Linked DNA regions of Rubinisphaera margarita. Each later gene encodes a partner of the first gene's protein in a complex. Links are inferred from orthologs where the notes say so. Each region holds a gene or a part of one and is shown on either strand. Other genes may lie near its edges.

Evidence for each region. Proteins that work in one complex are often made in the same cells at the same time.
Region 2: the proteins of L1A08_RS15955 (region 1) and L1A08_RS22205 are in contact, whole or in part, in a crystal structure (PDB 5UE9), measured with the Lactococcus lactis proteins. The link is inferred for Rubinisphaera margarita from one-to-one orthologs. Residues at the interface, in WP_025017116.1 of Lactococcus lactis: Gly25, Phe27, Phe29, Glu32, Tyr33, Lys35, Tyr36, Lys48, Phe56, Thr60, Pro61, Arg62, Val63, Ala64, Glu65, Thr66, Ala67, Ser68, Gly69, Met70, Ile74, Gln77, Pro223, Glu251, Phe274, Ala275, Pro277, Phe278; in WP_023189152.1 of Lactococcus lactis: Leu4, Gln5, Ala47, Ser48, Met49, Leu50, Leu51, Arg52, Arg53, Met95, Leu98, Arg223, Met224, Ala225, Cys226, Ile228, Gly229, Ala230, Cys231, Tyr232, Ala233, Val235, Glu236, His237, Asn243, His244, Ala245, Lys247, Glu250.

Annotation. Positions count from the first base shown.
Region 1 is NZ_JAKFGB010000014.1:778,934-783,832, forward strand. Bases 2,081-4,899 are described here. They hold L1A08_RS15955 (dihydroorotate dehydrogenase), read right to left. Parts: upstream 4,065-4,899; coding sequence 3,096-4,064; downstream 2,081-3,095. Other genes in these bases: trpS (tryptophan--tRNA ligase), read right to left, coding at 2,081-3,066; L1A08_RS15960 (hypothetical protein), read right to left, coding at 4,240-4,458; L1A08_RS15965 (HU family DNA-binding protein), read right to left, coding at 4,807-4,899. Outside these bases: L1A08_RS15945 (amidophosphoribosyltransferase), read right to left, coding at 145-1,737; more of trpS, read right to left, coding at 2,074-2,080.
Region 2 is NZ_JAKFGB010000022.1:233,635-238,713, forward strand. What follows is about bases 727-3,725. They hold L1A08_RS22205 (dihydroorotate dehydrogenase electron transfer subunit), read left to right. Parts: upstream 727-1,792; coding sequence 1,793-2,659; downstream 2,660-3,725. Other genes in these bases: lpdA (dihydrolipoyl dehydrogenase), read left to right, coding at 727-1,793; L1A08_RS22210 (flotillin-like FloA family protein), read left to right, coding at 2,717-3,118; L1A08_RS22215 (hypothetical protein), read right to left, coding at 3,556-3,725. Outside these bases: L1A08_RS22195 (2-oxo acid dehydrogenase subunit E2), read left to right, coding at 1-186; more of lpdA, read left to right, coding at 369-726; more of L1A08_RS22215, read right to left, coding at 3,726-4,140; L1A08_RS22220 (BON domain-containing protein), read right to left, coding at 5,012-5,079.

The DNA.
Region 1 (4,899 bases):
GGCAAAGTTGGCATCCACTGAAAAAGTCTGTGCCTCCCGTTGAGAGTGCGACACCCAATGGCGAGCATGGCCTGATCAACGGGGTGCCACTGCTGGCTTGCCCAGCAGTGTTTGTTGCAGTTTCCAAATTCAGTAAACAGTTACCTACGACCGGGTCGAAATCATCGTCGGCACGTCGTATGTCCGCTGGCTCTGTACCAGTTCCGGGTTGCGGTTGTACTGCAGAGCGAGCTGGTACATTTCTTCGCCGCATTCCGTCGGGTATTCGCCGGTGACGCAGGCACGGCAGAGTGATTTCTCTGAGAGACCGATGCTTTCGTGCAGCGTTTCGATCGGCAGGTAACGCAGTGAATCGGCTCCCAGGGTCGCGGCCATCTGGGCTTCGTGTTCCGGCGTGAGCGGTTCGCCTCTCAGGAACTTCGGTGCGAACAACTCCCCGATGTTCGACATGTCGATGCCGTAGAAGCAGGGAGCGATAATCGGTGGGCAGGCCACGCGAACGTGGATCTCTTTGGCTTCCCCCCGGGTGCGGATCTGATCGATCAGACCCTTCATGGTCGTCGAACGGACGATCGAGTCTTCGACGAGCAGCACTTTGCGTCCGCGGAAGACCTCAGGCAGTGGCGTGAACTTGGTGCGGACTTTGTCGGCCCTGTCTTTGGATTCAATGAACGTGCGACCGACATAGCGGTTTCGCATCAGTCCTTCCAGACAGGGGACGCCGAGTTCGTATGCCATGGCGGATGCCGCCGATTTGGCGGTATCGGGGACCGGCACGACGATCGTTTCGTTGTCGATCTCAAGCTTTTCCTGACGGGCGAGATGCACACCGAGTTGGGTCCGCGAAAGATAAACGCTGCGTTCATCGAGCGTACTGGCGGCGTTCGCGAAGTAGATCCATTCGAAGAAACAGTGCGCCTTCTTCGGGCTTTCGGCGAAGCGAGTTTTCTCGATGCGGCCGTTCTGCACCAGAACCATTTCACCAGGTTCCAGGGTGCGGATGCTGCTGCTTTCGAAACCGAGGTTCCACAGAGCGACCGATTCACTCGCCGCGGCGAACATCGGGCCTTCGACAGCGTAACACATGGGGCGGATGCCGAGCGGATCGCGGGCGATGAACATGTCGCCGCGAGCGTTCAGAAAAACAATGTTGTAGGCTCCGTCGAGCTTCTTGCTGAGCCGAGACATGGTGCCGACCAGATCGCCCCGGCCGTGGATCGAGAAGTCCTGCGAGAGCAGGTGCATGATGATTTCGGTATCGGTCTCGCGGGCCAGATGGAAATCGTCCTGCTCTTCGATCTGCTCACGAAGCTTCTGGTAGTTGGCCAGCTGTCCATTGAAGCCAAAGCTGAACCACTTCGATTTCTGAACGTGGGACCGTTCGAACGGCTGGGCGTAGCTGCGATCATCGGTGCCGCAGGTGGCGTAACGGACATGACCGATGGCCGCCTGTCCGTTGTAATCCTTCATCAGCTGTTCGGCTTTTTCGCGGCGGCCGAGCCGGAAGACTTCGTTTACGCCGCCGACATCTTTGTGAGTGCGAATCAACTGCTTGCGGTCGGAGTTGTAACTCGTGATTCCTGCGGCCAGCTGACCGCGGTTCTGAATATCGAGCAGCAGCCTCGGAATGAGCGACGCGGTCTGCATCGGATCATCTTTGGGCGCGAGCCGAGAGATCTCGTCGTGTGCGTAATGATAGACCGCTGCGACGCCGCATTCGTGGTAAAGTTCAGACATCGGACGCTGTTCCGAGAGAGGGTTAACCTGGTCGGAGAGGGGTCGGAGGGAGGATGCCCCGGATCGCGGTTCGAGTTCGACTGGAGTCGAAGCCGTCTTCACGCGGAATTCATCTCGCCTGTTGACGCGATCAAACGAGCTCTGTTTGAATTGGCCTGCACGTCAATCATACCCGTCTCGGGAGTTGAATCCAATTGCTGCCACGAGATCGTCGGGAATTCGACAGCTTTTCCCGGCGGAAGCCTGATTTTGCAGGTTGGGTTCGGTCTCAGTTCTCAACAATTGTCGAGGGACTTCCAGGCGAAACTTCCCTGAAACGCGAGATCGGTTCAATCGCTACCCGTCAATTCCGTCAGCCGGCGTCCGCGTCAGGCCGCTCGCCTGGCGGGCGCGGTCGAGGACTTCGCGGCCCTTCTGGCGGGCTGTATTCGCTCCCTGCCGCAGCACATCCTGAACGTAGTCGGAATCGGCTTCCAGTCGGGCTCGTCGTTCTCTGGCAGGGCCAAAGAACTCCAGAGCGGCATCGAGCACCAGCTTCTTGGCTTCACCGTATCCCATGCCGCCTGCGCGATATCGGCCCGCCAGCTCTTCCTGCTGTTCAGGAGTCGCAAACAGTTTGTACAACGCGAAAACCGGGCAGGTCTCCGGATTCTTGGGATCTTCAACGGCCAGCGAATCGGTTTTGATCGAGTTAATCTTCTTTTTCAGCTGCTTTTCGGGCAGGAAGATCTCGATGGTGTTGTTGTAGCTCTTCGACATTTTCTCGCCATCGGTGCCGGGTACTTTGGCAGTCTGATCGAGGACGTGAGCATTCGGCAGCACGAAGACTTCGGTGTCGTAGAGGTGATTGAACCGCTGGCCGAGATCACGGGTCACTTCGATATGCTGGATCTGATCGTTCCCGACCGGCACCAGATCGCTGTCATAAAGAATGATGTCGGCGGCCATAAGGACCGGATACGTAAACAGTCCGGCATCGGCTGCGATGCCCCGGGCTTTCTTGTCCTTGTAGGCGTGGCACTTTTCGAGCAGATGCATCTGCGTGATGGTCATCAGCAGCCAGGTCAGTTCGGTCACTTCTGGCACGTCGGACTGGACGAACAGCGTTGCCTGAGCAGGATCGAGTCCGAGTGCGAGCAGATCGATCGCTGCATCGCGGACGTATTCCCGCAGCTTGTCTGGTTCGCGAACCGTGGTCAGAGCATGCAGATCGGCAATGAAGTAGAACGCCTGCTCATTGTTCTGCAGAGCGATGTACTGATGGATGGCTCCAAAATAGTTTCCCCAGTGAAACCGTCCTGTAGGCTGGATGCCGGAAAGCACTCGCATGATGGGATTCGCTGTTGTCGCGGTTAGGCTTAGAGAGTTTCGGGGATGGTCGTCTTTTGCAGCGTGGGCGATTTCGGCTGGGCATCGAGCCGCAGGGAGCCAATCAACTGATTGACATCCGAAATGCCTTCGGAGTTCAGAGCGACGGCCAGCTGCTGCGATAGTGTCCCCGAGACGTTCGGGTTATAGAAGGTGGCGGTTCCAACCTGTACGGCGGAGGCTCCCGTCACCAGGAAGTCCAGGACATCATCGATGGTCGAGATTCCGCCGATGCCGATGATGGGCACGTCGACCGCACGGGACACCTGATGCACGATGCGCAGCGCGACCGGTTTGATGGCCGGTCCACTGAGACCGCCCATGACGTTACCCAGAATCGGCTTGCGGGCCCGCCAGTTGACCGCCATGCCCTGCAGCGTGTTGATCAGCGAAACCGCGTCCGCTCCGCCATTTTTCGCGGCTTCGGCGACGGGAACAATGTTGGTCACGTTCGGAGTCAGCTTGGCGAGAATGGGCAGATCGCAGGCGTTCCGACAGGCCGCGACAACTTTCTCGGTCGATTCCGGATTGGTGCCGAAGTCGACGCCCCCACTCACGTTGGGGCAGGAGATGTTGAGTTCGATGGCCGCCAGATCGGAAAAGGGGGCCAGTTTCCCGGCCATCACACTGTATTCGTCAATGGTTCGTCCGGCGATGTTGGCCACGACGGCAGTGTCGAGTTGGAGCAGATATGGCAGATGCTTTTCAATGAACGTATCGAGGCCATCGTTATCGAGGCCGATCGAGTTCAGCATCCCGGACGCGGTTTCGACAGTCCGCGGAGGCGGATTGCCGATGCGCGGTTCGAGCGTAACCGTTTTGGGAACGACGCCGCCTAACGACGAGAAATCGACGTACGAAGCCATTTCGCGCGCGTAGCCGAACGTCCCGGAGGCCGTCAGGATGGGGTTACGCAGCGAGAGTCGCCCCAGACGCACTTGCAGAGTTGGTTCAGTCACGGAATCGGCGGGCAGGTCGCAAAAAGAGGATTCGTCGACGTGGGCTTCACGCCTGACGAAGTCAGTGAGCTATCGACTGCCGCAGTTTATCGCCGACCCGGAGTCGAGACAATGCAGCCCGTAAGAACTGCACGTCTCGCTGGTTCAGTGATGAAATTGTCCGTCGATCGGATCGTTAGATCACGCCACCGTGAGTCCGGTACGGCGTAGCCAGGTCTGGCATATCCAGTCCCCAGATCCGTTCCCAGATATTGGGAATGTGACGGAACGATTCTGATTGAAAGATCAGCTGGCGAGCCCGGCGATCCCGTTCAGCGGACCAGATAGGCACGAAGCAACCAACCTGAGTTCCGGCGATCGCAACCAGAAGAAGGATGCAAATGAATCTCCGCATTGTCGCCTCCATGCAACACACAGGCGAGTCTATTCGCCTGCACACGAACGGTATTGAATCTTGAGAGGTCGTTGTAGATATCGCGACAGGTAGGGTCGGGACGTACTCGGTATGCGTCGCGACAAGATCTGTCTCTAAGGAATGTATCGGCGGGATCGGACCTGCTGATGAATCAATTCAGGCAAGATATTCCGATTTTTCCGCGTTTGAGGAGAAGTGAGGGGAGAGGTGTGCACAAAAGGGCATGTGCGGGGGAGGGGGTGAGCTGGTTGATAACGGATCGGCTCAAAATGAAGAAGGCCGACTTGAAGCCGGCCTTCTTATGATTTTCTGGTTCGCCCTGGCAGATCAATGGCTGTCCATCGGGCTGGAGGAGGAGTACTCCGGGGGTCGATGCGGCGTAACATCCTGCTGAACGGGAGGTTGCGGACTGGACGGAGC
Region 2 (5,079 bases), on another replicon or contig:
ATTCTGGGCATGTCCCGCGGACAGAAGGAACTCAAGCTGATCGACGGTGAACTGGAAGAGCGGCTCATCCTGCCTTTGTCCATGTCCTACGATCACCGGGTCATCAACGGAGCAGACGCCGCTCGCTTCATCGTGAAGCTGTCGGCTCTGTTGTCCGATCCGTTCACGCTGCTGTCGGAATGCTGATCGGCGTTTCGCGCACCTGAAGTTACATTACCAGTCCGTCCAACGATCTGTCAGTCGACGTGGTTGTCGTTGCCTGCTGGGCAAGCCTGCAACGGCAACCCTTCGGCTGATTGAAAATGCGGACGCGAGTACAACCGTGTCGATGAGACCGCCGGCTTCGGCTGCTGCGGAGAGGAACCACGATGTCAAAATCTGATTTGCACGCCGAAGTTGTTGTCCTCGGAGCCGGCCCCGGAGGTTATCCCGCGGCCTTCGAAGCCGCCGACAAAGGCAAGAAAGTCATCCTCGTCAACGATGACGTCGCTCCCGGCGGCGTCTGTCTGAATCGTGGCTGCATCCCGTCCAAGGCACTCCTGCACGTCGCCAAACTGCTGAACGAATCGAAAGAAGCCAGCGAGTGGGGCATCACGTTCGGCCAGCCGGAGATTGACCTTGATCGACTTCGCACCTTCAAGAACGGCGTCGTCAAAGGGCTGACGGGCGGGATCGGTTCGCTCTGCAAAGCACGTGGCGTCGAACTCGTCGAAGCACGCGGCTCCTTTCTCGATTCCAGCACGATGGAGCTGAAGTACAAAGATGGCTCCACCGGCAAGCTGACCTTCGATACGGCGATCGTCGCGACCGGGTCCGTGCCGGCGATGCCGCCGATTTTCGATATCGGTGATGACCGCGTGATGGACTCGACGGGTGCACTGGAGCTGAAAGACGTTCCGCCGAAACTGCTCGTCATCGGTGGCGGTTATATCGGCCTTGAGATGGGCTCCGTTTACGCGGCTCTCGGTTCGGAAGTGACTGTGGTCGAAATGACGGACGGCCTGCTGCCAGGAGCCGACCGCGATCTGGTCAAGCCTCTGCAGAAACGACTCGAAGCTCAGCTGCACGCGATTTATCTGTCGACCAAAGTCAACGGCCTCAAAGCGACCTCGAACGGCATTGTCGCCGATCTCGAAGGCGACGGGGCTCCCGCGGAAGCGACCTTTGATCGCGTTTTGATCTCCGTTGGTCGCCGTCCGAATGCCCGCAACATCGGGCTCGAACACACCAAGGTCAAAGTGACCGAACGGGGCTTCATTGAAGTCAACCGTCGTATGCAGACGGCTGATCCGAAAATCTACGCGATTGGCGATGTGGCCGGCGAGCCGATGCTGGCTCACAAGGCGACCCGCGAAGCCAAGGTGGCTGTCGATGTCATTCTGAACGAGCCAGCCGAGTTCGATTCGATCGCCATCCCGGCTGTCGTCTTCACTGATCCGGAACTGGCCTGGTGCGGCCTGACGGAAACCGAAGCCAAGCAGGACAAGCGAGACATCGCCGTCATCCGCTTCCCCTGGGCGGCCTCTGGTCGCGCCCAGACACTGGGACGCACCGAAGGTTTGACGAAGCTGATCTTCGACAAGAAGACCGAGCGGATTCTCGGCATGGGCATCGTCGGTCCCGGTGCAGGGGAGATGATTGCCGAAGGCGTGCTGGCTGTGGAAACGGCAGCCGTCGCTCGTGATCTGGCTGAGAGTATTCACGCTCACCCGACGCTGTCGGAAACGATTATGGAATCGGCTGAAGGACTCTTCGGCCAGGCGACCCACTACTTCCGTCCGAAAAAGTCGTAATGCCCACCTGCGAGAACAACGCCTGCCAGTCGCTCGCGCGAGTGGTTTCTCTCGATTCGCTGTCGGATGAGAATTACCGCGTGCGGCTGGAGTGTCCCGAGATCGCAGCCGCGATTCTGCCGGGGCAGTTCTTCATGCTGCGTTGTCCCGACCGAACCGATCCGCTCCTGGGACGCCCCTTCGCGCTGTACGACACCTACGAAGCCGACGGAAAGCTGGCTGGGATTGATGTCGGGTTCCACGTCGTCGGCAAGATGACCGGCCTGATGGAAGATCTGCAGCCGGGACAGGAGATCGAGATCTGGGGACCGCTGGGAAATGGCTTTCCAGAAGTTGAAACGGGGCATCTGATTCAAGTCGCCGGCGGGATTGGTTATACGCCGTTCGTGGCCGTTTCCCGGGAAGCGTTGCTCGGCAAACAGTACGGCTCGGAATCTCGGCAGGGAATCAAAGCGGACAAGGCGTCGTTGATCTATGGCGTCCGCACGAGCCGCTTTCGGGCCAACATGGACGACTTGTCGGATCTGAAGGATCTCGACATTCAGATCTGCACCGAAGACGGCAGCGAGGGGCATCATGGCCTCGTGACCGATCTGCTCAAGCCGATGCTGGAGAATGGGCCGAAGGAGCGGATCACCGTCCTGACCTGCGGTCCGCTGCGAATGATGCAGGCGGTTTCCGCTCTTTGCGAACAACTGGGCGTCGCCTGCTGGGCCTCGCTGGAAACGCCGATGGCGTGCGGTTTCGGAGCCTGCTTCAGCTGTGTAGTGCCTGTGAAAACCGAAGACGGCTGGGATTACCGCCGCTCGTGCATGGAAGGCCCGGTTTTTCCGGCGGGCGATATTCTCTGGCAGAGCATTTCCTGAGCGAGTTTTGCCTGATAGAGTAATGAGGCCTTTCCCGTCGTTCGAACGGAGCGTCTCATGGATCCCAAGGTCGTCCTCATCCTTGTCTTCGTCATCCTTCTGCTGACGGTGGTCCTGGCAGTACTTACGATCTTCGCATCGCTCTTCCAGCTCTGGCTGCAGGCGTTCCTCTCCGGAGCCCGGGTGAGTCTCATCCAGATCGTTGGTATGAGACTGCGACGTTCTCCCGCGAAGGACATCATCCGCTGGACGTGCATGTCGACGCAGTGCGGTGTGCCTGTCTCTGCGGCCCACATCGAATCGGCCCACATTCAGGGCGTGAATGTGGAAAGAGCAATTCTGACGCTGAAGAAGGCTCGCGAAGAGGGCATCGACGTGAAGTGGGACGAGATCGTCCAGGCTGACTTTGAAGAACGAACGACCGGCGTCTTCGAAATCCCGGGCATTCACCGGAGTTGAGTCGCTCACGCCCCATGAACGTAAGCTGGGATCGCCGCAGGCGTAGCCCGGACGCGCGAAGTTAAGCCATACACAGGTAAAGACATCGTCGTGAAGGGTGGCCGTCCGCCTCGGCGGGCGGGTCGCGAAAGCGACAAGAGGCAGCGCCACCCGCGTTTTGAACTGAAATCGTTGTTAAGTTCATGTCGCCTCAGGAGTATCTCAACGAAACGCGTCGTGCATGCCATCTACACGGGCCTCTTTCAGACTCGCGGATGCCGCTTGAAGCAGGACGAATCCATAACGGCGCAACGTCCGTTTGCTGGGATACGCTGCGGTGTCCCAGCAAAGAACCTACAAACAACGCGAAGCTTTTGACACTGCGCAAACGAAAACAGGCGGACGTCCTGGGACGCCCGCCTGTTTCGAGATGCGACAATGATCGTGTTCAGAGTTGCTTAGTCTGTGAGTGGTCCGGCACAACGGATCAGGTGATCGTGGTCGACGTAGACGACTTCTTCAACCGCTTCGGTGTGAGAGAAGGGGATCGGCCAGGTGCTGATCAGGGTCTCATCGAAGAACACCGTGCATTTGTAGTGGCAGTGGTGGAGTCGAGCCGGTCCAACCATTGGGAAGTAGCGGCACTCGTCCAGGCGGTCCACGATCGGCTCGATCGTGATTCGCACGTTATTGCGGTGCGTTTCCGACAGGAACCAGACGCCGCCGGCGGTATTGTCCGGCAGGGCCCGCATCACTTCGTCCGGAGACGGAGGATCGAGGCAGAAGATCGGGGCGTTCTCGCCTTCGACCGGATCGAGAATCGGCACTTTGTCGTACCGTTCTTCTTCCCAGTATTTGTCTTCAATTTTCTGACTCCAGTACGGGTTGACCGGAATCAGTGGAGTGGTTTCCCAGAAACGGGCGAGGTGAAACGCCGTTCCCATGAAGCCACCGAAAAGAGTACATCCGCTGTTCGAGACAGCCAGCCCGGCCAGCATGATACACATGGCCGACCGCCTGAGGATGTTTCGCCAGTTGATCATGTTCGCATCTCCGAATCCCTGGGGCGATCGACTTACTGAATAGAAATCGACCGACGCGTGTGGTGACGACCAGTCCCTGGTCCAACGAGGTGAAGGGAGGGGGGTTTTTATTTGAAGTCATCCGACCCGTGGCAAATTGCATCACGAGTCTGTGTTAGATATCGAACGTGCAGGACGGCATTCTTGTGAAAATATTCGGATTTTGACGCTGATACCGGAAATTCCCGCTTCTCCGGTTCTGAGGCGCAACGGCAGCTCGGCCACCCCGGCGTCCACACCGCCTAAACTCCAGCCCCGTGAGAGCTTGAGCTCTCCCCGGCGACAGTCTATGCCCCCGCGGCCAGGGGCCCTTTGATCCTGCCGAACCGGTGTTATTCCGACAGGCTCAGCCAGGTTCGACCGTTCACAGCCGCCGCCGTCAAATTCAGCTGATGACACAGACATTTCCTGGTCGTTGCCGATTTCGCCGACGTGCTCGTCTCTCGCCGGCAGGGGTGGCCCCGAAAGATTCTTTCGGGGCGGCGCAGCCGTGGGAGTACGGGATTGCCCGTCCAACCAACAGACGGCGTCGGCACCAGAAGGAGAAATGGAAGGCTGCAACTTAAGGCACGCGGCCGCTGCGTCCTCCCACGGCTTCGCCGCCCTGATAGCACAGCTATCAGGGCCACCCTTGGGATCGTCGTCCCGCAGAATTGCTGAAATTGGCAACGCCCGAGAAACGTCTGTGTCATCTAGAGGAAGTTCGAGCTGCCTGGGCCGTTGGTCCCTCTGCGCACGAAAAAACACTTCCGACCCGAGAGTCGGAAGTGCCGCATCATTCAATTCGGCTGCGTAGAGCCGACACCTGCCTTGGAGTTCTGAAACTGGAGGACTAGTCCCAGTTCTTCGGATTCATGAACCACCACCAGCGGTCGGTCTGTGGGCTGAACTTCAGCTGCC